Regions from separate parts of the Micromonospora sp. SYSU B005 genome, predicted to be linked through region 1. Evidence: riboswitches for the same ligand, from Rfam matches in the RefSeq annotation. Region 1 holds a riboswitch; the other holds the start of a gene.
What was found. A riboswitch is a leader RNA that binds a small molecule or an ion and turns the genes downstream of it on or off. The one in region 1 is predicted to bind thiamine pyrophosphate.
Positions count from the first base shown of each region.

Region 1 (14,551 bases):
GCGAGCGTGGGCAGCCACTTCGCGTAGAAGGCGCCGGCCCGCGCGCCCGCCTTCGCCTTGCGGCCCAGCCCGGCGTCGGGGTCGATGATGTCGCCCGCGACGGACAGGTGCGCGTCGACCGCCTCGCGGGCGATCAGCAGGTGCATGATCTCGGTGGAGCCCTCGAAGATCCGGTTGATCCGCAGGTCGCGCAGGAGCTGCTCGACGGCGGCCGGCCGTTCCCCGCGAGCGGCGAGCGAGTCGGCCGTCTCGTAGCCGCGGCCACCGCGGATCTGGATCAGCTCGTCGGCGATCCGCCAGGCCATCTCGCTGGCGTAGAGCTTGACCAGCGCCGCCTCGATCCGGATGTCGTTGCGGTCGTCGTCGGCGAGCATGCAGGACAGGTCGAGCATCGACTCCATGCCGTACGTGGTGGCGGCGATGAAGGAGAGCTTCTTCGCCACCGCCTCGTGCTCGCCCACCGGGCGGCCCCACTGGACCCGGTCCGCCGCCCACTCGCGGGCCACGTTGAGCGCCCACTTGCCGGCGCCGACGCACATGGCCGGCAGCGAGAGCCGGCCGGTGTTCAACGTGGTCAACGCGATCTTGAGGCCCTTGCCCTCACCGCCGATCACGTTCTCCTTCGGCACGAACACGTCGTGGAACCGGGTGAGGCTGTTCTCCAGGCCGCGCAGCCCGACGAAGGAGTTGCGCCGCTCCACGGTGATGCCGTCGCTGTCGCCCTCCACCACGAACGCGGTGATGCCGCCGCGCCGCCCCTCGCCGGCCGGCACCCGGGCCATCACCACCAGCAGCGTGGCGAGCGTGCCGTTGGTGGCCCAGAGCTTCACGCCGTTGAGCCGGTAGCCGGTGCCGTCCGCGGTCGGCTCGGCGGTGGTGGCGAGCCGGGCCGGGTCGGAGCCGACGTCCGGCTCGGTGAGCAGGAACGCGGAGACCTCACCGGCGGCGAGCCGGGGCAGGAACCGGTCCTTCTGCTCGGGCGTGCCGAACATCTTCAGCGGCTGCGGCACGCCGATCGACTGGTGTGCGGAGAGCAGCGCGCTGACCGCCGGGTTCACCGAGCCGACGAGCATCAACGCCCGGCAGTAGTGCAGGTTGCTCAGCCCCAGCCCGCCGTACTTCCGGTCGATCTTCATGCCGAACGTGCCGAGCCCGGCCAGGCCGTGGAACACCTCGTCGGGGATGCGGGCGTCCCGCTCGATCGCCTCGCCGTCCACCTCGGACGTCAGGTACGCGCGCAGCGCGCCGAGGAACTCGTCGGCGCGAGCCACCTCGGCCGGGTCGGGGCGGGGCCACGGGTCGATCAGGTCGAGCCGGAACCGGCCGAGGAACAGTTCCTTACCGAAGCTGGGCCGGTCCCAGGCCGACTCGCGGGCCGCCTCGGCGACCTGGCGGGCCTCCTTCTCGGAGACCTGGCCCGCCTCGGTGGGCAGCGGCCCCGCGCCGTCCGGTGACTCGGGCCGGCTGTTCTGTGTCGTGGTCACGGCTGCCTCCTCGCGGTCCGGCTGCGTCGACGCGTTCGACGAAAACGACGCTACCCCCGGGTGTTACCCAGGGGTAGCGCTGCGTGCACGTCCGATTTGGCGGACCGTCAGTCGGTCAGCGACTGAGGGCTGTCGTCCTCGTCGTCGATGTCGTCCTCACCCCAGTTGCGCCGGCTGAACGGCAGGATCGCCCAGAAGATCAGGAACCACACGCCGGTGAGCGCGCTGAGCAGGAACGCGATCGGCCGGTCCAGCACGAAGTCGGTGACCAGCAGGACCGAGCTGACCATCGCGATCAGCATGAAGAACAGGCCACCGGTGGCCATCCGGTGGGCGAACCGGACCAGCTCCGGCTTACGCCCCTGCCGGAACAGCGCCCGGTGGAACGCGACCGGAGAGATGATCATCGCGGCGGACGCGGCGGCGGTCAGCAGCGCCAGGATGTAGACGTCGCGCTGGAACTCCGTGGTCCGGCCGAACCCGTTGCTGAACGGCAGCGTCAGCAGGAAGGCGAAGAGGATCTGCACACCGGTCTGCGCGACCCGCAGCTCCTGCAACAGGTCGGCGAAGTTGCGCTGCCAGCGCTGCTTCTCGGATTCCTTCGACACTCGCGGACCTCCCCGGGAGACGGCACGGCCGGCGGGTGAACGCCCACCGGCAGGAGCGCCAGTGCCCCGTACGGCTGATCACGAAACCGGTTCAGGAACCGCGGCGGATCCGGCCCGCGTACCGTGCCTCCAGCTCGGCGTTGTGCTCGTCGCCGCCGGTGATGTTCGCGGACAGGTAGACCGGCGGGCGCTGCCCCGCCGCGACCAGCCGGGCCACCACCTCGGCGACGATCTGCTGGGCGAGCAGCGCCGCGGTGATCGAGGAGACCGCGCCGACCGCGCCGCCACCCGGTAGCGGCAGCGTCGCGTCGCCGTAGGGGGCGCCGTTGTCCAGCACCACGTCGGCGAAGTCGGCCAGCTTGCGGCCGGACGGGTGCCGCGACGTCATCCGGGCCGAGTGCTGTGCCGAGGTGATCGCCACCAGCCCGTGCCCGCGTTCCTTCACGATGGACGCGAACTCGACCATCGCCCCGTTCACGCCCGAGTTCGAGGCCAGCACGAACACGTCCTGCGGACGGATCGGCGCCAGCTCGTAGAGGCGGTGCGCGACCGCCGGGTCGCGTTCCAGCTTCGGTCCGAGCACGTCGGCCGGGTCGCCGCCGATCAGCACCAGGTCACGCAGCGCGATCCGGTTGGTGGGCACCAGCCCGCCGGCCCGCCCGGCGATCTCCATGGCCAGCGCCTCGGAGTGCCCGGTGCCGAACGCGTGCACCACCCCGTCGGCCTGCAGCGCCGCCGCGATCAGGTCGGCTGCGTCGGCGACGTTCTGCCGCTGCTCGGCGGCGACCCGGCCGATCGTCTCGGTCACCACCGCCAGGTACGCGTCGGCGCTCACCGTCATGCTTCCTCCGTTCCTGCGCACCGGGCGAGGATCGCCTCGGCCAGCGGGCCGGGCGCCTCGTCCGGGATCCAGTGACTGACCCCGGGCAGCACCACGAACCGGTAGTCACCCGTGACGTGCGCGGCGCACGCCTGCGCGGCCGTCCGGCCGATCGCCACGTCCTTGTCGCTCCAGACGAACGTGGTGGGCACCCCGACCGGGGCGACCGCCTTCATGTCCGTCCCGGTCATCGCGCGGTACCAGTTCAGCGCCGCCGTCAACGCCCCCGGCTCGCGCATCGGCTCGGCGTACCGGGCCACCTCGCCGGCGCCGCCCACCCCGCTCAGCAGCTTGCGCAGCGTGGCGCCGTTCCACGCCAGCAGCACCTTCTCCGCCGTACCGGGCTTGCGGAACAACGCGATGTAGGCGGACTTGACCTTCTGCCGGGGGTCGGTGGCGAGCGCGTGGCCCATGGCGGCCGGGTGCGGCACCGACACCGCGGTCAGCGTCCGGACCCGCTCCGGGTGCGCCGCCGCCAGGCCCCACGCCACGATCGCGCCCCAGTCGTGGCCCACCACGTGCGCGCGGGTCACCCCGAGCGCGTCCAGCACCGCCGCCGCGTCGGCCACCAGCTCCGGAATCCGGTACGCCCCGACGTCCGCCGGACGCGCGCCGGGCGAGTAGCCGCGCTGGTCGAGCGCGTACGTGCGCAGCCCGGCGGCGTGCAGGGCGGGCGTCACCGCGTCCCACTCGCCGGAGTGCTGCGGGAAGCCGTGCAGCAGCAGGACGGGATCACCGCCCTCGGGGCCGCCGGCGCGTACCTCGAACGTCAGTCCCCGCGCATCCACCAGCATGATCGCCACCATACCGACACTCGCCCTGCTGGGCTGGGGGCCGTCGTCGGTGCTAGCGTCTGCGACGAGACAACTTCACATCCGACAGGGGAGCGCACAGCGCTGAGAGTGCGGGCCGGTGCCCGCAGACCCTCGAACCTGATCTGGGTAATGCCAGCGCAGGGAGTTCGGTCGACCTCCAGCCGCGTCGCCGTCCGGTGACCACCGGGCGCGGCGTGCGTCTTCTCCTGGTTCACCTCGACGAACTGGGAGCCAACCATGAACCGTACCGACAGCAACCGCTGGCGTACCGTCGACATCGTCGTCGCCTCGGTCATCGCCGTAGCCTTCGGCGTCGTGTTCCAGCTCTGGAACATCCTCTGGAAGGGCAGCGACGGGCCGTTCGCCTTCTTCGCCCCGCTGCAGTCGGTGATGTACGGCGTCTGGCTCATCCCGGCCGTGCTGAGCGCGCTGATCGTCCGCAAGCCGGGTGCGGCGCTGCTCACCGAGACCGTCGCCTCGACCGTCTCGGTGCTGCTCGGCTCCCCGTACGGCGCGATGGCGATCCTCCAGGGCGCAGTGCAGGGCCTGGGCGTCGAGGCGGTCTTCGCGGCCACCCGGTACCGCCTCTACCGGCCGCTCACGGCGGCGCTCGCCGGCGCGTGCGGCGGCCTCTTCGCCACGCTGTTCGACGCCCTGTACTGGTACCCGGGCACGAGCTGGACGACCTTCCGGCTGCCCTACATCGCCTTCGGTGTGCTCAGTTGCCTGCTGGTGGCCGGCCTGGGCGCGGTGGCCCTCACCCGCGCGCTGGCGAACACCGGCGTACTGGACCGCTTCCCCGCCGGCCGCGACCGCGCCCTGGTCTGAGGCTCGCCTCGCCCCGCCCCGGTGATCAAGGAGTTTGCGTCCGCCGGGCACGGTTCTCCGGACGCGAACTCCTTGATCACGCAGGCTGGGCCGGGAGAGGGGGTGGTGGGCGGTGAGCGGGGTGGTGCTCCGGGGGTTCGGGTGGCGGCACGGGGGACGGAAACGCTGGGCTCTGCGCGGGGTGGATCTGCGCGTGGAGAGCGGCGAGCGGGTGCTGCTGCTCGGACCCTCCGGCGCCGGTAAGAGCACGCTGCTGGCCGCACTGGCCGGGCTGCTGCCGGAGGACTCCGGCGAGCAGGAGGGCACCGTCGAGATCGACGGGCTGGACCCGCGCAAGGCCCGCGAGCGCGTCGGCATCGTCTTCCAGGACCCGGAGACCCAGCTCGTCATGGCCCGCTCCGGCGACGACGTGGCGTTCGGGCTGGAGAACCGTGGCGTACCCGCCGGCGAGATCTGGCCCCGCGTCGACGAGGCGCTGCACCGGGTCGGCTTCCCGTACGACAGGGACCGCCCCACCGCCGCGCTCAGCGGCGGCGAGCAGCAGCGGCTGGCACTGGCCGGCACGCTCGCGCTGCGCCCCGGGCTGCTGCTGCTCGACGAGCCCACCGCCAACCTCGACCCGGCCGGCGCCGGCCTGATCCGCCGGGCCGTCGCGAACGCGCTCGACCCGGACACCACGATGGTCCTGGTCGAGCACCGGGTCACCGAGGCGCTGCCGCTGGTCGACCGCGTCGTGGTGCTGGAACCCGGCGGCGGCGTGCGCGCCGACGGGCCGCCCGACGCGGTCTTCGCCGCGCACGGCGAGGCGCTTGCGGCCGCCGGGGTCTGGGTACCCGGCCACGTCGCGCCGCCCCGGCACGCCACCACGCCGCCCGGCGACGTGCTGCTCTCCGCGGAGCGGCTCGGCCTGCCGCCGCGGCTCAACCCCACCGACCTTCGGGTACGCGCCGGCGAAGCGCTCGCCGTCCTCGGTCCCAACGGGGCCGGGAAGTCCACACTGGCGCTGCTCCTGGGCGGCCTGCTGAAGCCCGGCACTGGCGCCGTCACCGCGTCGGCGGAACTCGCCGGGCGGGACGCTCGTACTCCCCCGCACCGCTGGCGCGCACCCGCGCTGGTCCGCCGGATCGGTTCGGTGTTCCAGGACCCGGAACACCAATTCGTCACCGCCACGGTGCGCGACGAGCTGGCGCTCGGCCCGCGCCGCACCGGCCGACCCGAGCCGGCGGTCACCGCCACCGTCGACGAACTGCTGCACCGTTTGCGGCTGGACAAGCTGGCCGGCGCCAACCCGTACACCCTCTCGGGTGGCGAGGCACGGCGGCTGAGTGTCGCGACGGCCCTGGCCACCGCGCCCCGCCTGCTGATCTGCGACGAACCCACGTTCGGCCAGGACCGGCGGACCTGGCTGGAACTGGTCGACCTGCTCGCCGAGCTGCGCGACGCCGGGCACGGCCTGGTCACGGTGACCCACGACGCGGACTTCGTGGCCGCGCTGGCCGACCGGACGCTCACCCTGCACCGCTCCCCCGACGGGGTGGTCACGTGATCGGCCTCGAACCGGTCGCCGCGCCCGGCGCCCCGCTGGCCCGGCGCAACCCGGTGGCGAAGCTGGCCGCCGCTGTGGTCTTCACGCTGATCCTGGTGGCGACGCTCGACCCGGTGGCCCCGGCCATCGCCATCGCCGTCGAACTCGCGGTGCTGCCGCTGTTCGGGGTCCGCTACCGGGTGCTGGCCCGCCGGGCCTGGCCGCTGCTCGCCGGCGCCGTCGGCATCCTGATCACGCTGGTGCTCTTCGCGGCCGACCGTTCCGGCCCGGTGCTCGTCGAGGCCGGGCCGATCCTGGTCACCCAGGGCGTGCTGATGACCGCGCTCGGACTGGTGCTGCGGATGCTCGCCGTGGCGCTGCCCGGCATCGTCGTGTTCGCCACCACCGACCCGACCGACCTGGCCGACGCGCTGATCCAGAACGCCAAGGCACCCGCCCGGTTCGCCATCGGGGCACTCGCCGCGTTCCGGATGGTGCCGCTGCTGGAACAGGAGTGGCGGATGATCAGCATGGCCCGCCGGGCCCGCGGCGTGGACGCCGGCCGCAACCCGGTGGCGAAGCTGCGGCTGTTCGCGTCCACCGCGTTCACCCTGCTGGTGGGCGCGATCCGGCGGGGTACCCGGCTGGCGGTGGCGATGGACGCCCGGGGCTTCGACGCGGGCACCCCACGCACCGTTGCCCGCCCGCAGCGCTTCACTCGCGCCGACGCCCTGCTCGTGGCGGGCGCCGCGCTGCTGGCAGGCGGCGCCCTGGCCACAAGCATCGCCCTGGGCACCTTCCGCCCCTTGATCGGCTGACCCCTCCCTCTCCCTCCCTCCCCCTCACCTCCGCCCCCGCCCCGTTGATCATGAAGTTGACGGCACCGGTTGCCCGATTCGCCCCCGCCAACTTCATGATCAACCAGAGCCGGGCGAGATCTTGGTACGGAAGGGCCCCTATGGGGGCCGGAATCCTCCAAGATCTTCGGGGAGGCTCGGGCGGGGCTGTCGGTCAGCTGCGGCGGAAGGCGTAGAACCGGGTCTGGCCGGCGCGCTGGCTCCGCCCGGTCAACCGGGCCTGCCGCCCTGCCGGTGGGCCCGATCTGGGCGGCGTCGCGGATGCGCCCGGCAGGACCGGGGTCTCCGGAGACTCCGAGGGCGACACCGTCGGCGCAGCCAGGACCGGCGACACCGCATCCGGAGACACGGCGGGCGCCGCCGGCTCGGTGGGAAGCACCACCGGGGACACGGTGGACGCCGACGGCTCGGTGGGGAGCACCACCGCGGGTGGCGTCACCGTGAGCGCGTCGAGGTTTGGCGTGGTCACCTGCGGCGACGACTGCTTGCGGGACTTCTTCGGATTGCGCTTCGCGGGCATTCGCGGGCCTCCTGTCGTGCGGGCGCGCCGACCGGGACGCGCCGAGCGAGGGCTCCGGTGCGTTCCGATCACGACAGACACCGCGACCGACGGTGGCGGGGAAGGAATGCGGACGCCCGGAGCAGGACGGGTCCACGGCACTGGCGGCGGTGGACCGGGCTCGGAGGTGGGGCGTCACTTACGCATGCGGCAACGCTATCCCGCCGCCCGGAGGTCCGCACCCGATTTACCGGGAGAGAACGCGGACGTGCCCGCGCGAGACGCACGGCCACCCGCCGATCACGCCCTGTCGACGTCCCCGCCCGCTCCCCCGGCGACCGCGATACGGTCGCAGCACGGCAGCACGAACGAGAGGTGGCGGTACGCATGGCAGAGCAGGCGACGGCGCAGATCGGGGTCACCGGTCTGGCGGTGATGGGCCGCAACCTGGCCCGGAACCTGGCCCGTAACGGCTTCGCCGTGGCGGTGCACAACCGGTCGCCGGAACGTACCCGCAGCCTCGTGGCCGAGCACGGCGACGAGGGCACGTTCGTGCCGTCGGAGTCGCTCGCGGACTTCGTCGGCTCGCTGGAGCGGCCCCGCGCGGTGATCGTGATGGTGAAGGCCGGTGCGCCGACCGACGCGGTGATCGACGAGCTGGTCCCGCTGCTGGAGGAGGGGGACATCGTCGTCGACTGCGGCAACGCGCACTTCGCCGACACCCGCCGCCGGGAGGAAGCGCTGCGCGAGCACGGGCTGCACTTCGTCGGCACCGGCGTGTCCGGCGGCGAGGAGGGCGCGCTGCTCGGCCCGAGCATCATGCCGGGTGGTTCGGCCGAGTCGTACCGCAAGCTGGGGCCGATCTTCGAGAAGATCGCCGCGCAGGTGGACGGTGAGCCCTGCTGCCGGCACATCGGGCCGGACGGCGCGGGCCACTTCGTGAAGATGGTGCACAACGGCATCGAGTACGCCGACATGCAGCTCATCGCCGAGGCGTACGACCTGTTGCGGGCCGGTCTGTCGGCGAGCCCGGCGGAGATCGCGGAGATCTTCCGGGAGTGGAACGGCGGCGAGCTGGGGTCGTTCCTCATCGAGATCACCGCCGACGTGCTCGGCCACACCGACGCGGCCACCGGCCGGCCGTTCGTGGACATCGTGCTCGACCAGGCCGAGCAGAAGGGCACCGGCCGCTGGACCGTGCAGAGCGCGCTGGACCTCGGCATCCCGATCACCGGCATCGCCGAGGCCACGTTCGCCCGGTCGCTGTCCGGCCACGCCGACCAGCGCGAGGCCGCCCGCCGGGTGTTCGCCGACGCGGGCGACAAGTGGCAGGTGGACGACCGGGACGCGTTCGTCGAGGACGTGCGCCGCGCGCTGCTGGCCAGCAAGATCGTCGCGTACGCGCAGGGCTTCGACCACATCCGGGCCGGCAGCCGGGAGTACGACTGGGACATCGACCTGGGCGGTACGGCCACGATCTGGCGGGGCGGCTGCATCATCCGGGCCGGTTTCCTGGACCGGATCCGGGAGGCGTACGACGCGGAGCCGGACCTGTCGACGCTGCTCGTCGCGCCGTGGTTCGCCGAGCGGGTCAGCGCCGGCGTACCGGCCTGGCGACGGGTGGTGGCCGACGCGGCCCGGGCGGGCGTCCCGGCCCCGGCCTTCGGGTCGTCGCTGGCCTACTTCGACGCGCTGCGGGCGCAGCGACTGCCGGCCGCGCTGATCCAGGGCCTGCGGGACGACTTCGGCGCGCACACTTACCACCGGGTGGACCGGGCCGGCTCGTTCCACACGCTGTGGGCGGGCGACCGCTCCGAAGTGGAGGCGTGAGCCGCACCGGCAGCACGGCCGGACGGGTCACCAGGCCCGCTGACCGTCCGGGTCGGGCGCCCAGCCGGCGGCCGGTTCGCCCGCCGCCAGCTCGCCGATCTCACCGGAGCGGACGGCGGGGGTGTGCCCGAGGTCGGCGCACCACCGCTGGGCGACGTCGGCGCACAGTGCGGCGACGGCGTCCCGGCGGGCCGGCTCCACCAGGTCGGCGGCGGCCAGGGCAGTAGTCATCTCGTACCGGAGATCGCGCATCCTCCACCCCCGTGGCGGGCACGCACCCGGCGGCGCGCCCTGCGCCGATCGTAGAGCGGAACGCCCCGCCCCCGGCGGGAAAGCCGGATGCGGGGCGTCACACTCGGGCCGGATGTCGGCCGCAGCCACCAGGGCCGGGTGTCGCGGTCAGAAGAACCGGCGACGCTTGGCCTTCTGCGGCCGGACCAGGTCGGCGCCCTTGGTCAGCAGACGGCTCACCCCGGACGGGCCGCGACGGGCCTCCAGGGTGTGGCTGAGCCGGCGCGCGCCGGCCGCCGCCAGCGGCACGGCGACCGCCATGACCGCCCACTGCGCGATCCGCTTCTGAATCATGTGGTTCACCTCCGCGTTTGCTGTCTACCGGTATCGGTACCCAGCGCGGCACGTCGGTAAGCGTGACGTCAGGCGCCCGGGGCGACCGGGTTGGGCAGGGCGCCGCCGAAGCGGCGGTCGCGCTGGGCGTACAGCTCGCAGGCGTACCAGAGGTGACGGCGGTCGAAGTCGGGCCAGAGCGTGTCCAGGTAGACCAGTTCGGCGTACGCGGTCTGCCAGAGCAGGAAGTTGGAGATGCGCTGCTCCCCGGAGGGGCGCAGGAACAGGTCGACCTCGGGCACCTCGGGGTGGTAGAGGTACCGCGCGATCGTCTTCTCGTTCACCTTGGCCGGGTCGAGCCTGCCGGCCGCGACGTCGCGGGCGATCCCGGCGGCGGCGTCGGCGATCTCGGCCTGGCCGCCGTAGTTGACGCAGAACTGCAGCGTCAGCGTCGAGTTGCCGCGCGACATCTCCTCGGCGGTCTGCAACTCGGAGATGACGCTCTTCCACAGCCGGCCCGCGCGGCCCGACCAGACCACCCGTACGCCCAGGTCGACGAGCTGGTCGCGGCGGCGGCGGATGACGTCCCGGTTGAAGCCCATCAGGAAGCGGACCTCGTCGGGCGAGCGCCGCCAGTTCTCGGTGGAGAACGCGTACGCCGACAGGTAGGGGATCCCCATCTCGATCGCGCCCTCGACCGCGTCGAACAGGCTGTGCTCGCCCTGCTCGTGCCCCTTGGTGCGGGGCAGCCCGCGCTCCTTGGCCCAGCGGCCGTTGCCGTCCATCACGATGGCGACGTGCCGGGGCACCGCGGCGGGCGGCAGCGCCGGCGGACGGGCGCCGGAGGGGTGCGGGGTCGGCGGCACCGGCTCGCGGCGGGTCGCCCTCGTCGATCGGATCACTCGGTCATCTCCCTGTTCACACCGGCGACGGGCCCGGCGCCGGAGCGCGGCGGGACCACATCCGGCCCCGCGACGCCGGGCGGCGGGACCGCGCCGGCCGCCGGGGCACCCCGGTCGACCAGCGGCAGCGAGCGTAGCGCGCGCTCCAGATGCCACTGGAGGTGCGCCGCGACCAGCCCGCTGCACTCCCGGCGTACGCCGGTCTCGGCGGCGTCCGCGTACCCCCAGTCGCCGGAGGTCAGCGCGGACATCAGCTCCAGCGTGGCGGGCGCGGGGTGGGCGGCGCCGGGGGGCCGGCAGTCCGGGCAGACGGCGCCGCCGGCCGGTACGGAGAACGCGCGGTGCCGGCCCGGCTCGCCGCAGACGGCGCAGGCGGCGAGCGCCGGCGCCCAGCCGGCGAACGCCATGCCGCGCAGCAGGTACGCGTCGAGCACGAGCGTGGTGGCGTGCTCGCCGCGGGCGAGCGACTTCATCGCGCCGAGGGTGAGCTGGAACAGCCGCAGCGACGGTTCGCGCTCGACCGGGGTGAGCCGCTCGGCGGTCTCGGCGATCGCGCTGGCCGCGGTGTAGCGGGGGTAGTCGCCGAGGAACCGCTTGCCGTACAGCTCGATCGCCTCGACCTGGCTGACGGTGTGCAGCGAGCTGCCCTGGTTGCCCTTGGGGTCGCCGGCGAGCTGGAGGTCGACGTGCCCGAACGGTTCCAGCCGTGCGCCGAACCGGCTCGTGGTGCGCCGCACGCCCCGGGCCACCGCGCGCAACCGGCCGTGCCGGCGGGTGAACAGCGTGATGATGCGGTCGGACTCGCCCAGCTTCTGCACACGCAGCACCACCGCGTCGTCGCGGTAGAGCTGTCGGCGGTACCCGGCCATCAGGCCATTCTCCCTCCGGGTGCGATCTCAGGGTCGGCTCGGGGTGCACCGGCGGGCGATCCCCGATGTGCCGGGTGCCGGGCCGGACCTAGTGTGCTGGCCATGGCTTCGCTCCGCACCGCGGTGGCCGCGACCGCTGCCGCCACGCTCATCGTTCTCTCCGGGTGTGACACCCTCTCGTTCCGCCGGCTCGACTACGACAACACCGAGCGGACCAGGATCACGAAGATCACCGTGGACGACGACGGCGCCGGCGACGTCGTGGTGCGGGCCAACGGCCCCGCCGACCAGGTACGCGTCAAGCGCGTGGTCCGCTACCAGGGCGACGAGCCGACCAGCCGGTACGAGATCAAGGGCGACGAACTCGTCCTGCCCACGGACTGCGGGCACCGGTGCAGCATCTCCTGGGAGGTGACCGCACCGCCCGGCGTGGTGATCCGCGGCGGCACCGGCTCGGGCAACGTCGACCTCACCGACGTGGGCACCGTCGAGTTCACGCTCAGCTCCGGCGACCTGACCATCAGGGGCGCCACCGGCGAGGTCCGCGCGTCCACCACGTCGGGCAACATCCGGGTCGTCGAGGCGGCCGCTCCGGTGCGGCTGCGGGCCCGCTCCGGCGACATCGAGGCCCGCCGGCTCGCCTCCGCCGTCGACGTGGAGACCACCTCCGGCAACATCGTCGTCGAGCTGGACCAGCCGGCTCCGGCCCGGGCGCACGCCACGAGCGGCGACGTCGACCTCGCCGTACCGGCCGGCCGCTACCGGGTCCGCGCCACCGCGACGTCCGGCGACACCGACGTACGCGTCACCGACGACCCGACCGCGTCGGTGACGCTCGAAGCGTCCGCCACCAGCGGCAACGTCACTGTCAGCACGCGCTGAGCGGGCCGCGCCCGGTGGTCGCTCAGTCGCCGCCGGGCGCGTCCCGCCGGGACGCCGGAACGCCGTCTCCCCGGCCGGGGTCCTCGGCCGGGCGGCGCGGGCCCGGCACCCGGGCGCCGACGCTCACCAGCGCGTCCTCCGCCCCGGCGGGGGCCGGGCTGGCCGGCGCGGCCGCCGCCCGGTCGGCCACGGTCCGCCGCGGCTTGCCGGGGACCAGTTCGGGGGTACGCCGGGCGGCCACGTCCTCGACCCAGCCGACCATGAGCGTCACCACGCCGACGAGCGCGAAGACCAGCCCCACCCGCAGCCACAGGCCCACCGGGTCGCGCGGCGACCAGCCGACCAGGCCGACGAGCGGGGTGAGGAGCACCACGAACGGCATGTGCCAGAGGTAGATGGTCAGCGCGCGCCGGTTCACCACGGTCACCGCCCGGCCGAGCGCCGGCACGCGGTCGACCCAGGTCACTCCGGCCGGCGCCCGGCCGATCGCCACCAGGATGAACGCGGCCGACCAGAGCGCGTTGCCGAGCGGGATGTCGTTGATGTCGAATCCGCGCGGCCCCGGGTGGGTGACGATCCACGCCAGCCCGGCGGCGCCGATCATGGCGGCCACCGGCAGCAGCACCCGGTTGCGCATCCGGCGCAGCATCCCGTCGTGGTGGGCGAAGCCGAGCAGCCAGGCGCCGAAGTAGAGGCCGAACTCCCGCAGCACCGTCGGCGGGTTCGCCAGGACACCGGCCTCGATCGCGACCAGCAGCAGGTACGGGGCGGCGAGCGTGGGCAGCGGCGCCCGGCGGAACAGCCAGAGCACGAACGGTGAGGCGAGGACGAACCACAGGTAGTCCCGCAGGTACCAGATCGGGCTGAGCGCCAGCCCGCCCCAGTAGTTGGCCGGCGGGTCACTGATCGGGAAGAGCCAGAGCAGCACCTTCGGGCTGAACGTCAGCCCGGTGAGCAGCATGGCCGGCACGAAGACCGCGGCGACCACCCACAGCGACGGCAGGAGGCGGCGCAGCCGGCGCCCGGCCGCGCGTACCCCGCTGCGGTCCAGTGACGCCGCCATCAGCGACCCGGCCAGGGCGAACATCACCGACATCGCCGGGAACACCAGCGTGAGCGTGGCGTAGCCGGTGACGTGGTAGGTGACGACGCGCAGGATGGCCAGGAAGCGGAGCAGGTCCAGGTAGCGGTTTCGCATCAGCTCGCGGCGGGGTCCGGGGGCAGAGACAATGGTCCCTACCCTGCTCCCGGACACTGTGAAACAGCCGAGAACGCCTATGGAAAGTGAGATGTCCCATAGGTCTGGCTGATCCTGATCATCCGCTGCCGGGCCTGCCCCGGCCGCCGGTCAGAAGCCGAGCTTGCGCAACTGCTTCGGGTCGCGCTGCCAGTCCTTCGCCACGCGGACGTGCAGGTCGAGATAGACCCGGGTGCCCAGCAGCTCCTCGATCTGCCGCCGGGCGGTGGTGCCCACGTGCTTGAGGCGGCTGCCCCGGTGGCCGATGACGATGGCCTTCTGGCTCGAGCGCTCCACGTACACGTCGGCGTAGATCTTGGTGAGGTTGCCCTCCGGGATCATCTCCTCGACCACCACCGCGATGGAGTGCGGCAGCTCGTCGCGTACGCCCTCCAGCGCCGCCTCGCGGACCAGCTCCGCCACGAGCACCTGCTCCGGGTCGTCGGTGAGCATGTCGTCCGGGTAGAGCTGCGGCGACTCGGGCAGGTAGCCGGTCATCACGTCGACGAGCGTGTCGACCTGGTGGCCGGAGACCGCGCTGACCGGCACCACGTCGGCGAACTCGCCCAGCTCGCTCACCGCGAGCAACTGCTCGGCGAGCCGCTTCTTGTCGACCAGGTCGGTCTTGGTGACCACCGCCAGCACCGTGGCCTTGAGGCTGGCCAGCTCACCGGTGATGAACCGGTCGCCCCGGCCGACCGGCTCGTTCGCCGGCACGCACAGGCCGATCACGTCGACCTCGCTCCAGGTCTCCCGGACCAGGTCGTTGAG
Region 1 is NZ_JAXCFU010000017.1:18,657-33,207, forward strand. It holds gene SM452_RS26935 (acyl-CoA dehydrogenase family protein) at 1-1,484, opposite strand, end outside; gene SM452_RS26940 (DUF6328 family protein) at 1,592-2,092, opposite strand; gene SM452_RS26945 (sugar isomerase domain-containing protein) at 2,184-2,933, opposite strand; gene SM452_RS26950 (alpha/beta fold hydrolase) at 2,930-3,766, opposite strand; TPP riboswitch at 3,843-3,949, shown strand; gene SM452_RS26955 (ECF transporter S component) at 4,025-4,615, shown strand; gene SM452_RS26960 (ABC transporter ATP-binding protein) at 4,728-6,161, shown strand; gene SM452_RS26965 (energy-coupling factor transporter transmembrane component T family protein) at 6,158-6,958, shown strand; gene SM452_RS26970 (hypothetical protein) at 7,152-7,517, opposite strand; gene gndA (NADP-dependent phosphogluconate dehydrogenase) at 7,884-9,326, shown strand; gene SM452_RS26980 (thioredoxin reductase) at 9,354-9,578, opposite strand; gene SM452_RS26985 (hypothetical protein) at 9,726-9,911, opposite strand; gene SM452_RS26990 (isoprenyl transferase) at 9,980-10,756, opposite strand; gene recO (DNA repair protein RecO) at 10,789-11,661, opposite strand; gene SM452_RS27000 (DUF4097 family beta strand repeat-containing protein) at 11,764-12,543, shown strand; gene SM452_RS27005 (acyltransferase family protein) at 12,566-13,741, opposite strand; gene era (GTPase Era) at 13,892-14,551, opposite strand, start outside.

Region 2 (14,551 bases), on a different contig from region 1:
CCATGCCACGGAACCGTCCCTGGCGCGCGTCGAGCAGCGGCCGGATGCGGTCGCGTACGCGCTGGGCGGTGGCCACGTCGGTGAGGTTGAACAGGCCGGCGGTGATCAGGTGGTCGCCGTCGGGGGAGCGGAGCGTGCCCCGCACGACCTGGTTGCAGCCGAGCCGGACCAGCAGGTCGGCGATCTCGCCGGTGGCCGCTACCTGGCACTTCGTGCTGGCCTGGGTCTTCAGCACCCGGTATGCGGGCTTTCCGTCGGTGACCACCAGATCCTTCGTCGGGAAGACCTCCGTGGCGGTGAGCGACGCCTGGTCGGTGTCCCGGGAGTCCAGGTCGGTGGCACCGGACGGGGTGCTCGACTCGGTCGGCTGCGGGGTCGGCTGGCCGGCTGGGGGCGTGGCGGTGCGTTCGTCGAGCAGAGCCGCGACGGCGAGCCCGGTGAGCGAGAGCAGCAGCAGGACGGCGGCACCGCCGACGAGCGTCTGCCAGAACCGCCCGCCGCCGCGGCGTTCGGCGCGCCGGGTCCGGGGCAGCTCGGAGACGTCGGCGGCGCGGGCGGTGGGGCTGGCCGGGATCGGCACCGTCGGCCGGTTCACCGCCGCCGGTACGGGCGCGGGCATGGGCGGCGCGGGCTGCGGCACCGGGGACGGCTCCCGTGGTGGCGCGGGCCGTCCGGGTGCCGGCGCCGGGGCCGGTGGTGCCGGAACGGGTGCGCGGGTGTCGTCCGCCACCGCCTGCCCGTCGGGGTCGGCCTGCTCGGCCGCGCCGGCCGGCGGCAGCGCCGGTTGCGGGCGCGGCGGCGGGGGCAGCGACGGCGTGGGGAAGCGGGAGCGTGACGGACCCGCGGGCGGAGGCGTGGCTGCGGGCCCGGTGGGGGCCGACCCGGGCTTCGGGTACTCCAGGAAGGCGTCCTCATCGGACTCGTACCGGTACACCATGTGGCATAGAGTAGGACTGATTGTCCCTTTCAGGGGTAATATCGGGAAATTCTGGTGGAGTGGCGTCCGGCCCTGCCCGTGACACCGTCGCCGGAACCGCCCCGGCCCGGTGCGAGAATGCCTGCGTGACCGGCGACCACTACTTCACCGCTGAACCCTCGACCCCGGCCCGCCCGCGCGAGGTCGAGTTCACAGTCGCCGGGCGCGACTACACACTCGGCTCGGCCGGTGGCGTCTTCTCCGCCGACCGGCTCGACCCGGGGACCGCCGTGCTGCTGCGCAAGGCCGACCTGCCGGCCGCCGACGTCACCGGCGCGCTGCTCGACATCGGATGCGGCTTCGGCCCGATCACCTGCGTCCTCGCCACTGTCGCGCCGAAGGCCACCGTCTGGGCGGTGGACGTCAACGAGCGCGCCCGCGCCCTCACCACCGACAACGCGGCAAGGGTCGGCGCCGCCGACCGGGTACGCGCCGTCGCGCCCGACGACCTGCCGGACGACGTCACCTTCACCCAGATCTGGTCCAACCCGCCGATCCACATCGGCAAGGCGGAACTGCACGGCCTGCTGCTGCGCTGGCTGCCCCGGCTCGCCCCGGACGGAGTGGCCTGGCTGGTCGTCGCCCGGCACCTCGGCGGCGACTCGCTGCACCGCTGGCTGATGGAGCAGGGCTGGTCCGTCGAGCGGCAGGCCAGCCAGAAGGGCTACCGGGTGCTGCGGGTCACCCGGTAAACCGGTGTCGTCCACCGACCCGGCTCGGGCAGGATGCCCGCGTGGGATACGTGGACGTGGCAGGAGTGGGGCACATCCTCCCGGACGGGCGTGAGCTGTTCAGCGACGTGTCGTTCCGGGTCGGTGAGGGCGCGAAGGTGGCGCTCGTCGGCCCGAACGGCGCCGGCAAGACCACGCTGCTGCGGATGGTCGCCGGTGACCTGCCGGTCAAGACCGGCGCGATCGCCCGCTCCGGCGGGCTGGGCGTGATGCGGCAGTTCATCGGCATGATCGGCGACGAGTCCACGCTCGCCGACCTCGCCCTGTCGCTGGCGCCGCCGGCGCTGCGCAACGCCGGGCGGCGGCTCGCCGAGACCGAGGCGGCCATGCGGGCGGCCGAGGTACGCGGCAAGTACAGCTCCGCCGCCGCGAAGACCCAGCTCGCGTACGCCGAGGCGCTCGCCGCCTGGGGCGAGACCGGCGGGTACGACGCGGAGGTCCTCTTCGACACCGTCGCCACCATCGTGCTGGACCTGCCACGGGACAGCGCCCGGGAACGGCCGGTCCGCACGCTCTCCGGCGGCCAGCAGAAACGCTTCGCGCTGGAACTGCTGCTGCGCGGCCCGGACGAGGTGCTGCTGCTCGACGAGCCGGACAACTTCCTCGACGTACCCGGCAAACGCTGGCTGGAGGGGCGGCTGCGCGAGTCGGCCAAATCCGTGCTGTACGTCTCGCACGACCGGGAACTGCTGGCGCAGACCGCCGACCGCGTCGTCGCGGTGGAGGGCGGCAGCGCGTGGGTGCACCCGGGCGGCTTCGCGAGCTGGCACGACGCCCGGGTGGCCCGGCACGCCCGCCTCGACGAGCTGCGCAAACGCTGGGACGAGGAACACCAGAAGCTGCGCGAGCTGATGCTGATGTACAAGCAGAAGGCCGCGTACAACGACGGGATGGCGTCCCGCTACCAGGCCGCGCAGACCCGGTTGCGCAAGTTCGAGGAGGCCGGGCCGCCGCCCGTACCCCCGAAGGACCAGGACATCCGGATGCGCCTGACCGGCGGGCGGACCAGCAAGCGCGCGGTCATCGCCGAGCAGCTGGAGCTGGACGGCCTGACGTACCCGTTCGACCTGGAACTCTGGTACGGCGACCGGGTCGCGGTGCTGGGCGCGAACGGCACCGGCAAGTCGCACTTCCTGCGCCTGCTGGCCCGCGGCGGCACCGACCCGGAGCCGGGAAACACTCCAGTCGACGGTGCCGGCGCGCTCGCACCGGTCGCCCACGGCGGCGTGGTGCGGCTCGGCGCGCGGGTCCGGCCCGGGCACTTCTCGCAGACCCACGACCGGCCGGAGCTGATGGCCAAGACGCTCGTCGAGGTGCTGTGGCGCGGCGACGACCACCGGGCCGGCATGGACCGGCACGCCGCGATGGCGGCGCTGTCCCGGTACGAGCTCGCCGGCCAGGGCGACCAGCGGTTCGGCACGCTCTCCGGCGGGCAGCAGGCCCGCTTCCTGGTGCTGCTGCTGGAGCTGTCCGGGGCGACGCTGCTGCTGCTCGACGAGCCCACGGACAACCTCGACCTGGCCTCGGCCGAGGCACTGGAGGCCGGGCTGACCGCGTTCGAGGGGACTGTGGTCGCTGTGACACACGACAGGTGGTTCACCCGTACCTTCGACCGGTTCGTGTTGTTCCGGGGCGACGGCGACGTGGTGGAGACGCCGGAGCCGGTCTGGGACGTGGGGTGATCGACCGGGAGCTGGCCGACCGGCTGTGCGCGGTGGACGGCGTGGTCGCGGTGGCGCTCGGCGGCAGCCGCGCCCGCGGCGACCACCGGCCCGACTCCGACTGGGACCTGGGCCTCTACTACCGGGGTACGCCGGACCTGGCCGGGCTGCGCGCGGTGGCCGCCTCGATCGCCGACGGGCCGGTGGACCTCACCGCACCGGGCGGCTGGGGGCCGTGGGTCGACGGGGGCGGCTGGCTGCGTGTCGGCGGCGTCGCAGTGGACTGGATCTACCGCGACCTGGACCGGGTGCACCGGGTGTGGGCGGACTGCCGGGCCGGCCGCTACACGGTCGAGGCGCAGGCCGGGCACCCGCTCGGCTTCTACTCGCACGCGTACGCCGGGGAGGTGGCGCTTGGGCGGGTGCTCGGCGACCCGAGCGGTGAGCTGACCGCGCTGCGGGCCGAGACCGTCGACTACCCGCCCGCGCTCGGCGCCGCGCTGGTCGCCGGCGGCTGGGAGACCGGGCTGCTGCTCGACGGCGCGGCGAAGGGCGCGGCCGGAGGCGACGCCGGCTACGTGGCGGGCTGCCTGTTCCGGGTGGTCGGCGTGCTGGTCCACGCGCTGCACGGCCGGGCCGGACGGTGGCTGGTCAACGAGAAGGGCATGATCACGTCCGCCGGACGCCTGCCTGGTGCGCCGCCGGACTTCGCCGAGCGGGCGCAGGAACTGCTGGGCGCGGTGGGGCGTACCCCGTCCGAGCTGGCGGCGACGATCGCCGCCGCCCGAACGCTGGCCGCCGAGGTGCTGCCGCTGCCCGGATGACACCCGGGCAGCGGGCATAGGGTGGATCTCGTGAGTGAGATGACCTATCGCCGGCTGGGCGACTCCGGGCTCGTGGTGTCAGTGGTCGGTATCGGCTGCAACAACTTCGGCCGCAAACTCGACCTCGACGGCACCCGGGCGGTGGTGGACGCCGCGCTCGACGCCGGGATCAACTTCTTCGACACCGCCGACATCTACGGCGAGCCGCAGGGCGCCTCCGAGGAACTGCTCGGCCAGGCGCTCAAGGGCCGCCGCGACGACGTGGTGCTGGCCACCAAGTTCGGCATGGACATGAACGGCGCGAACGGGCCGGACCACGGCGCCCGGGGCGCCCGCCGCTACATCGCCCGCGCGGTCGAGGCGTCGCTGCGCCGGCTCGGCACCGACCACATCGACCTGTACCAGATGCACGAGCCCGACCCGGGCACCCCGATCGACGAGACGCTCGCCGCGCTGGACGACCTGGTGACCGCCGGCAAGGTGCGCTACCTGGGCAACTCCAACTTCGCCGGCTGGCAGATCGCCGACGCCGACTGGACCGCGTCGTCGCAGGGGCGTACCCGGTTCATCTCCGCGCAGAACCACTACTCGCTTGTGGAACGCGGGGTGGAGGACGAGGTGATCCCCGCCTGCGAGCGGTTCGGCCTCGGCATGCTGCCGTTCTTCCCGCTCGCCAACGGGCTGCTCACCGGCAAGTACAAGCGCGGTGAGGCGCCCCCGGCTGGTAGCCGACTGGCCGGTGGCGGCCGGTACGCCGAGCGGCTGGCCGCCGCGCGCTGGGACGTCATCGAGGCGATCGAGGCGTACGCGGCCGAGCGCGGCATCACCATGCTCCAGGTGGCCATCGGCGGCCTGGCCGCCCGTCCCGCCGTGACGTCGGTGATCGCCGGCGCGACGACCCCCGAGCAGGTGAAGGCGAACGCCGAAGCCGGGACGTGGCAGCCCAGCGACGAGGACCTCGACGCCTTGGACGCCATCCTCTGACCGTCCCCGCCGGTACCGACGCGCCCGCTCGTGCGTTGGATCCGTCCGCGTGTCGGCGTGCACCCACCGTGGCCGCCCGCGCGCGGAGGCACCCATGGCGTTCCACTCAGAGGCAGCGCTCACGACGGGTGGAACGGCATGGGTGTCAAAAGGGCCTTGAAACACCCATGGCGTTCCACTCGTCGCCAGATTCAGTCGCGAGTGGAACGCCATAGGTGTCTGCGGGCGGGCCTTCTGACGCCCGTGGCGTCTCGGGCGGCCCGGACCGGACCGGCCAGGCGGCGGGTGGCGGGCCGGGGCTGCGGGCACGGATCAGTGGTTCGTCTCGATGGCGCGACGTTCTGCCAGGGCCTGGCGCACCAGGGCCACTGTGGCGTCGGGGCGGCGTAGCACGTCGTCGGCGGTGAACCGGAGCACGACCCACCCGGCCGCGCGGAGCGCGTTCAGGCGCGCCACGTCCCGCCGGAAGTGCGCCCGCTCCCGGTGGTGGTCGCCGTCGTACTCGACCGCGAGGCGGAGAGCCGGCCAGGCCAGGTCCACCCGAGCCACGAAGCGTCCGCCGGCGCGAACCTCGTGCTGGGCGGTGAGCGGGCCGAGGCCGGCGTCGAGCAGGAGCAGCCGCAACCGTGTCTCCATCGGGGACTCGCTCAGCGGCTCGGCCACCGCCAGTACCTCGCGCAGCAGCGGAGCACCCGGCCAACCCGGCCGGTCGGCGGCGTAGGCCCGCAGGGCGGGCAGCTTCACGACCCGGCGACGCAGCAGCGCGTCGACGGCGACCAACGCCTCGACGCGGGTGCCGTGGCGGCCCAGGTCGAACGCGGTACGCAGCGGGGTGGTGACCGGTAGCCCGCCGACGAGGGTGCGATCCTGCTCCGGCAGCGGCGAACGGACCACCCGCAACCGTGGGTGCGGTCGCAGTCGAGCAGCAGGCGGCAGCACCACTGTGACCGGCGCGTCGCGGGTGAGCACGTCCACGCCGTACACCCAGGCGGCGCTGCGCCCGGCAAGCACGGCATCCGGCGGCAGACGCAACGTCACCGCCTCGCACCACATCCGGTGGTCGTCGGCGCGGTATCCGTCCCGGTGCACGTACACGTCCGGCAGCAGGCGGATCCACGCCGGCCCGCGCAGCATCGTCCAGGTGAGCAGCCCTTCGGAGACGACACTGCCGCCCCGGAACGGCACGATCGCCAGGCGGCGCGGAACGCGGGCGGGAACGGCCATCCCGGCAGCGTGTCGTGACGGGACGGTCACCCGCTGCCCCGATCCGGCGGACGGCTGGTTCCTGGGAAAAACCTCACCCGGGCTTCCGTACGGGCGGGAGGCGTCGTACGGTAGGCCGCAAGTGACCCACGGGAGCCCGGTGCGGACCGGGCTGAGAGGGGGGCTGGGAGCCCCCGACCGTCGAACCTGATCCGGGTAATGCCGGCGCAGGGAGGAGCGTTGCCGTGCTGTCCCTGGGACGACTGCATCTCATCACCGACACCCGGCCGGGGCGTGACCCGCTCGCCGTGCTGCGTGCCGCCCTGCCCGTCGCGCGCGCCGACCTCGTCGTGCAGGTGCGCGTGGAGGACGACGCCACCGACCGGGAGGCGTACGAGCTGGCGTGCCGGGTGACCGAGGCGTGCCGGCCGTACGGAGCGCGGTGCCTGGTCAACGACCGGCTGCACGTGGCGCTCGCGGTGGACGCCGCCGGGGGCCACGTCGGCGCGGACGACCTGCCGGTCGCAGCCGCCCGCCGGGTGCTCGGCCCGGACGCGGTGCTCGGCGCGACCGCCCGGGAGCCGGTAGGCGCCCGCGCGGCGGTGGACGCGGGCGCGAGCTACCTGGGCGTGGGCCCGTGCCACGCCACCACCACCAAGTCCGGCCTGCCGGACCCGATCGGCCCCGACGGGGTACGCGCGGTCGCCGAGGCGGTGAGCGTGCCGGTGATCGCGATCGGCGGGGTGACCGCCGCGAGCGTGCCGGCGTTGCGGGCGGCCGGGGCGTACGGGGTGGCGGTGGTCGGCGCGCTCAGCCTGGCCGCCGATCCCGCGCACGCCACCGCCGAACTGCTGCGGGCGCTGACGCGATGAGCCCGGCCGACGTGGCGGTGGTGGGCGCCGGGCCGGTGGGACTCGCGATCGCGTGGCGCTGTGCGCAGCGCGGGCTGCGCGTGGTGGTGCACGACGACCGGCCCGGGTCGGGTGCCTCGTCGGTGGCCGCCGGGATGCTGTCGCCGGTCGCCGAGGCGTACTTCGGTGAGCACGAACTGACCGCGCTCCTCGTCGAGTCCGCCGCGCGCTGGCCCGGCTTCGCGGCCGAGCTGACCGGGGCGAGTGGCGTCGACGTCGGCTACCGCACCGAGGGCACGCTCGTCGTCGGGCTCACCGCCGACGACCTGGCCGAGGCGGGGCGGCTGTGGTCGTACCAACGGGGTTTGAGACTGCCGATCACGCCGCTGCGCCCCTCGGAGCTGCGCGACCGCGAGCCGGCGCTGGCGCCGCGCGTGCGCGGCGGCGCTGTCGCGCCCGGCGACCACCAGGTCGACCCGCGGCGGCTGGTCGTCGCGCTGCGCACGGCCGCCGAGCGCGCCGGGGTGGAGCTGCGTCCGGCCCGCGTCGGCGCGCTGTCCGAGGTGGACGCAAGGATCACTGTGGTCGCGGCCGGATGCGGCGCGGCGGCGCTGACCGGCCTGCCGGTCCGGCCGGTCAAGGGCCAGGTGCTGCGGCTGCGCGCGCCGGGTGGCGGTCCGCCGGGCTTCCGGCACGTGATCCGGGGGTACGCGGACAGCGAGTCGGTCTACCTGGTGCCCCGGGACAGCGGAGAGGTCGTGGTCGGGGCGACGGTCGAGGAGCGCGCGGACACCGCTGTCACCGCCGGTGGCGTGCTGACACTGCTGCGCGCCGCCGCGGAGCTGGTGCCGGAACTCGTCGAGTACGAGCTGGTGGAGGCCGTCGCGGGGCTGCGCCCCGGTACGCCTGACAACGCGCCGATCATCGGGCCGCTGCCCGGGCGGCCGGGCGTGCTCGCCGCGACCGGGCACCACAGGCACGGCATCGTGCTCACCCCGGTCACCGCCGACCTGGTCACCGAACTGATCGTCACCGGCGAGCCGGATCCCGCGCTCGTCCCCTTCACCCCGGACCGCTTCGGGAAGGAGCGCACGTGGAACTGATCGTCAACGGCACCGGCCGGACGCTGCCCGAGGGCGTCACCGTCGCCGAGGTGGTCCGCACCGTCACCGACCGGGAGCGCGGGCTCGCGGTGGCGGTGAACGGCGAGGTGGTGCCGCGCGGCGGCTGGTCGGCGAGCGTGCTGCGAGACGGCGACCGGGTCGAGGTGCTCAGCGCCACCCAGGGCGGGTGAGCAGGATGTCCACGCTTGAGATCGGTGGGGTCACGTTCGGCTCCCGGCTCATCCTCGGCACCGGCGGCGCGGCCAACCTGCACGTGCTGGAGCAGGCCATCCGCGCCTCCGGCACCGAGCTGGTGACGTTGGCGCTGCGCCGGGTGGACACCACGCCCGGCGGGTCGGGCGGCCTGCTCGACCTGGTGGAGCGGTGCGGCGTACGGCTGCTGCCGAACACGGCCGGCTGCCGTACCGCAGTGGAGGCGGTGAAGACGGCGCACCTGGCCCGGGAGGCGTTCGACACCGACTGGGTGAAGCTGGAGGTGATCGGCGACGAGCGCACGCTCCTGCCCGACGGGGTGGAGCTGCTGCGCGCCGCCGAGGAACTGGTGGCCGACGGGTTCACAGTGCTGCCGTACACCTCGGACGATCCGGTGCTGGCCCGGCGGCTGGCCGACGTGGGCTGCGCGGCGGTGATGCCGGCCGGGTCGCCGATCGGTTCCGGGCTGGGCATCGGCAACCCGCACCACATCCGGCTGATCCGGGCGGCCGTGGACGTGCCGGTGGTGCTCGACGCGGGCATCGGTACCGCCTCCGACGCGGCCCTGGCGATGGAGCTGGGCTGCGACGCGGTGCTGCTGGCGAGCGCCGTGACCCGGGCCGCCGACCCGGTGGCGATGGCCACGGCCATGCGGTACGCGGTCGAGGCCGGCCGCCTGGCGTACGGCGCGGGCCGCATCACCCGCCGCTTCCACGCCTTGCCGTCCACCTCGGACGAGGGACGGCCCGACCTGTGACCGCCGTACGCGCTGCGGATCCTGGTACGGAGGCGCCCGTGGAGGGACGGCCGCGTAACAAGATCTACGCCGGTCCGACCGGGGTCGTCGTGCTCACCGATCGACGGGTCGCTCGGGGACCGCTCGTCGACGTGGTCGCTGGTGCCGTCGGCGGGGGAGTGCGCTGGGTGGTGCTGCGGGAGAAGGACCTGCCCCGCGCCGAACGCCTCGCGCTCGCCGTCGACCTGCGCGCGATCCTCGCCGAGGTGGACGGCACGCTGATCGTGGCCGGACCGGACCCGCTCGACGGGGACGCGGTGCACCTGCCCGCGGCCGGCCCGTATCCGCCACCCGCCGTCGGACTCGTCGGCCGCTCCTGCCACGACACCGCCGAGCTGGCCCGGCTCACCACCGAGCACTACGCGACGCTGTCCCCGGTCTACGCGACACAGACAAAGCCCGGCTACGGCCCGGCGTTTCGGGAGTCCGGACTCGCCGCGCTGGTGAAAGCCAGCCCGGTCCCGGTGCTCGCCCTCGGCGGCATCGAAACGGCAGCTCAGGTAGCGGCCTGCGTTGAAGCGGGCGCAACAGGAGTAGCAGTCCTGGGAGCCGTCATGCGCGCCAACGACCCCACCGAAACCGCCACCACGCTGGGCAGAGCCTTCCAGGAGGCGGCCACCCGTGTGGCGCGCACCCACCCCGCGCGATCCGACGAAGGCCCACACGAGAAGGGCTGCGGCCGACCGTGACCACGGAGGGATCAAGCCTGACCGCCCGGAGTGGGCACGGTCGGCCGCAGCCCTGAACCGCAACCACCGGAGAAGACAAGTGACGCCGAAAACAGTTCTGAGCATCGCCGGCTCCGACTCCGGAGCGGGAGCGGGCATCCAGGCCGACCTCAAGACGTTCGCCGCGCTCGGGGCGTACGGCACGACAGTTCTCACCGCAGTCACCGCGCAGAGCACCAGGGGCGTGGACGCCGTCCTGCCGCTGCCCCCGCAGACAGTGCGCGACCAGATGGACAGCGTCCTCGGCGACTTCGACGTGCGCGCTGTGAAGACCGGGATGCTCGGCACCCCGGCCGTCGCCGACGCGGTGGCCGAGGCGGCCCGGGCCGGGCGGCTGCCGCACCTGGTCGTCGACCCGGTGCTGGTCGCCACGAGCGGGCACCGGCTCGGCGTGGTGGAGGCGGTCGAGCGGCTGCTGCCGTACGCGGAGGTCGCGACGCCGAACTGCGCGGAGGCCGCGGCCCTCACCGGAGGCCCGGTGGGCACCGTCGAGGAGATGGTCGCGGCGGCCGAGGCGCTGGCGGCGCGTGGACCGGCGTTCGTGGTGGTGACCGGCGGCGACGTGGACGCCGACGGCGAGTCGGTGGACGTGCTCGCCGGCGGCGGGACGACCCGCCTGCTGCGCGCGCCCCGGGTGGACACCCGGCACAACCACGGCACCGGCTGTTCGTTCTCGGCCGCCGTCGCGGTCCGGCTCGCCGCGGGCGACGCGGTGCCGGTCGCGGTGGCGGCCGCCAAGGAGTACGTCACCCGCGCGCTGACCGGCGCGCGGACCTGGGAGCTGGGCGCGGGACGCGGCCCGCTGGACCACTTCGGCTGGTCCGCATGAGCGACAGGGAGGCTGTCATGCAGGCACGTCGCAAGGTGTACGTGGAAGGGTCACGCCCGGACATCCGGGTGCCGTTCGCCGAGGTGACGCTGACCGGGGACAACCCTCCGGTACGGCTCTACGACACCTCCGGTCCCGGCTCCGACCCGGAGGTGGGGCTGCCCGCGCTGCGCGGACCGTGGATCGCCGAACGCGGGGACGTGGCCCCGGTACGCGGAGCGGGCACGCCGCTGGCCGGAACCCGTCCCACTCAGCTCGCGTACGCCCGGGCCGGGATCGTCACGCCGGAGATGGAGTTCGTGGCGATCCGGGAGTCGGTGTCGCCGGAGTTCGTGCGGGACGAGATCGCGGCCGGGCGGGCCGTGCTGCCGCTCAACGTCAACCACCCCGAGTGCGAGCCGGCCATCATCGGCAAGGCGTTCCTGGTGAAGGTGAACGCCAACATCGGCACCTCGGCTGTCACCTCGTCGGTGGCCGAGGAGGTGGAGAAGCTGACCTGGGCCACCCGGTGGGGCGCGGACACCGTGATGGACCTGTCCACCGGCAAGCGCATCCACGAGACCCGCGAGGCGATCGTGCGGAACGCGCCGGTGCCGATCGGCACGGTGCCGATCTACCAGGCGCTGGAGAAGGTCGGCGGCGACCCGGTGAAGCTGAGCTGGGAGGTGTTCCGCGAGACGGTCATCGAGCAGGCGGAGCAGGGCGTCGACTACATGACCGTGCACGCCGGGGTGCTGCTGCCGTACGTGCCGCTGGCGGTGGACCGGGTCACCGGGATCGTGTCCCGGGGCGGCTCGATCATGGCGGCCTGGTGCCTGGCGCACCACGAGGAGAACTTCCTCTACACGAACTTCCGGGAGCTGTGTTCGCTGCTCGCGAAGTACGACGTCACGTTCTCCCTCGGTGACGGCCTGCGCCCCGGTTCCATCGCGGACGCCAACGACGAGGCGCAGTTCGCCGAGCTGCGCACGCTCGGTGAGCTGACGAAGGTCGCCTGGGAGTACGACGTGCAGGTGATGATCGAGGGCCCCGGGCACGTGCCGATGCACAAGATCAAGGAGAACGTGGACCTCCAGCAGGAGTGGTGCCACGAGGCGCCGTTCTACACGCTCGGGCCGCTGACCACCGACGTCGCGCCCGCGTACGACCACATCACCTCCGCGATCGGCGCGGCGATGATCGGCATGTTCGGCACCGCGATGCTCTGTTACGTCACCCCGAAGGAGCACCTCGGGCTGCCGGACCGCGACGACGTGAAGGCGGGCGTGATCGCGTACAAGATCGCCGCGCACGCGGCCGACCTGGCCAAGGGGCACCCGGGCGCGCAGGCGTGGGACGACGCGCTCTCGAAGGCCCGGTTCGAGTTCCGCTGGTCCGACCAGTTCAACCTGGCGCTCGACCCGGAGACCGCGCGGGCGTACCACGACGCGACGCTGCCCGCCGAGCCCGCGAAGACCGCGCACTTCTGCTCGATGTGCGGGCCCAAGTTCTGCTCCATGAAGATCACCCAGGAGCTGAAGGACTACGCGGCGCGGGGCATGCGCGGCAAGTCCGAGGAGTTCGTCGCCTCCGGATCGCGGGTGTACCTGCCGCTGGCGTGAGCGAGGCCCGGGCGGGCCGTTTCGACCCGGTCCGCCCCGGCCGTCGTTCAGTCGCGGTGGTGCCGTCCGGTCCGCAGCGAGCGGGCGTCGTCGGCGTTGTCGTCCGAGGCGAGACCGGCCACCCAGTCCACGTACTCGTCGTCGGCAGCGGTGGTCGGCTCGGCCGTCCGCTCGGCCGGCTCCGGCTCGTCCTTGGCCCGGTTGCGCCGGAACAGGCCGCGCCGGGGCTTCGACTTCCCGCCGGACGCGTCGGCGTCGTCCGGTCCGGCGTGCCGCCCGCGCCGGGAGTCCGCCTCCGTCTCCGTGGCGGTGGCCTCCGGCAGTGCGGCGGTGGTGTCCGGCAGCGCGGCACCCGCCTCGCCCGGTGCGGCGGTCGTCGCGGGCCGGGCGACAGGCTTCCCCGCCTCGGGCCGGGTGAGTGGCCCTGCCGGGCGGGCGTTCGTGGCGAGCGCGTCCCATCCGGTGCTCGCGCCCGGCTCGGGCAGGCCCCGGTGGCGGGGACGCGGCGCCGGCTCGGCCGGGACGTTCGCCTCCGCGGCGTCCCGAGCCGGTGCGTCCGGTTCGGTGGTCGCGCGGTGCGGGCGGCCCGCCGGGGTGATCGGCCAGGCCGGGCGCACCTCGCCGGGCGCCCCGGTCACGTCCTCGAACATCGGGAACCGGGGCCGGGGCGACGGGACCGGCGCCGGGTCGTCGAAGAAGAAGTTGCGTCCGGTACGCCCCGGCGACGCGACCTCGTTGGAGTCGGCACGGGGAGCCGGGCTGCCGAGGGAACCGTCAGGCGCGCCAGAGTCCGTGCGGTCCGGTGCCGAGGCGGCGCTCGCGTCGTTCCGGGCCGGGTTCGCGGCCTGGGGGATCGGGGCGGTGTCGGTGGCGTCCGGTGCCGGCCGGGTCCGGCGGCCGGTCGCCGTCGGCGCGGCGTCGGACGAGCCGTCCTGGGCGCTGGTCTTCGTCGGCACCGCTTCGGCCTGCCCGCCCGCCGTCGTCGGTGCGGCGTCGGCCGGGTCGAACTCGGGAGTGGCCGGGCCGGTGGCGCGCGGTCCGGCCTTCGAGGCGCGGGGACGCCGGGAGCGGGTGGAGCGGCCGGTGGCTTCGGCCGGCGGCGCGGCGGGGGTGGCGCTGCCCGCGTCGGTAGTGGCTGGTCCGGCGGGGACGGCGCTGTCCGTCTCGGCCGCGACCGGTCCGGCGGGTGCGCCGCCATCCGTACGCGGGCCGGGCACCTGGCCCTCGGCGGTGGCCGGTGACGTCTCGTTCGAGGTGGTGCCCGCACCGGCGCTCGGGGAGGAGACGTCCGCGGGGCGAGGTGCGGTGATGCCGTCGGCGCGTGACGCCGGTCCGTCGATCGGGTCGGCGGACCGGCCGGCGCGGGTGCGGCGCGGCCGGGTCACCCGGGGCGCGGTCGCCGCCGCTTCCGGTGCGGCACCGTCGGTCCCGGCTGCGGAGCCGGAGCCGGTGGCCGACGTGGTGGAGACGGCCCCGCTGTCGGTCGGTGCGGCTGTCGCCTGCCCGGACGCTCCATCGGCGGGTTCGGAACCGGCGACGGCCGGGTCGAGAGTGGTCGCACGGTCCGTGGTGGCCGCCTCGCCGGTGCTGCCCGCGTGGGCCGTGCCCGTGCCCGTGCCCGGGTCGGGGCGGCCCGCGGCGAGGACGTCGATGGCCGAGGTCCGGCGGCCCGGGGGCAGTAGACCCGGCATGGGCTGGCCGTGGCCCGTGTCGGCGACGGCCGAGCGCTCACCCACCGGCCGTTCCGCAACTGCCTGCTGATCGACGGCGGGCAGATCCGCGAGGGCCGGCCGGCCGGCCGCGGGAAGATCGGTGCCGGCCGTCGCCGTGGCCGAGCCGCCGGGCTCCGGCCAGTTCCAGTGCGCGGGCGCGGCGGCGCCGCTCGTCATCGGAGGCTCGGGCGGGGCGGCCGGGACGCCCGGCGCGGACGAGTGCGGCAGCGGCGCGAGGATGTCGGTGGCCTCGACCGCGTCGGGGTCGCCGGTGGCGGTGACCGGGCGGGGCAGCACGGTGGTGGCGGTCGAGCCGAGCGCACCGGCGATCACGGCGAT
Region 2 is NZ_JAXCFU010000001.1:512,969-527,519, reverse strand. It holds gene SM452_RS02435 (hypothetical protein) at 1-937, opposite strand, end outside; gene SM452_RS02430 (class I SAM-dependent methyltransferase) at 1,063-1,668, shown strand; gene SM452_RS02425 (ABC-F family ATP-binding cassette domain-containing protein) at 1,710-3,389, shown strand; gene SM452_RS02420 (nucleotidyltransferase family protein) at 3,386-4,192, shown strand; gene SM452_RS02415 (aldo/keto reductase) at 4,214-5,176, shown strand; gene SM452_RS02410 (DUF559 domain-containing protein) at 5,489-6,400, opposite strand; TPP riboswitch at 6,519-6,630, shown strand; gene thiE (thiamine phosphate synthase) at 6,628-7,251, shown strand; gene thiO (glycine oxidase ThiO) at 7,248-8,333, shown strand; gene thiS (sulfur carrier protein ThiS) at 8,324-8,524, shown strand; gene SM452_RS02390 (thiazole synthase) at 8,530-9,303, shown strand; gene SM452_RS02385 (thiamine phosphate synthase) at 9,342-10,031, shown strand; gene thiD (bifunctional hydroxymethylpyrimidine kinase/phosphomethylpyrimidine kinase) at 10,111-10,899, shown strand; gene thiC (phosphomethylpyrimidine synthase ThiC) at 10,917-12,500, shown strand; gene SM452_RS02370 (hypothetical protein) at 12,548-14,551, opposite strand, start outside.
Region 2: another riboswitch for thiamine pyrophosphate. It lies ahead of thiE (thiamine phosphate synthase); the one in region 1 lies ahead of SM452_RS26955 (ECF transporter S component).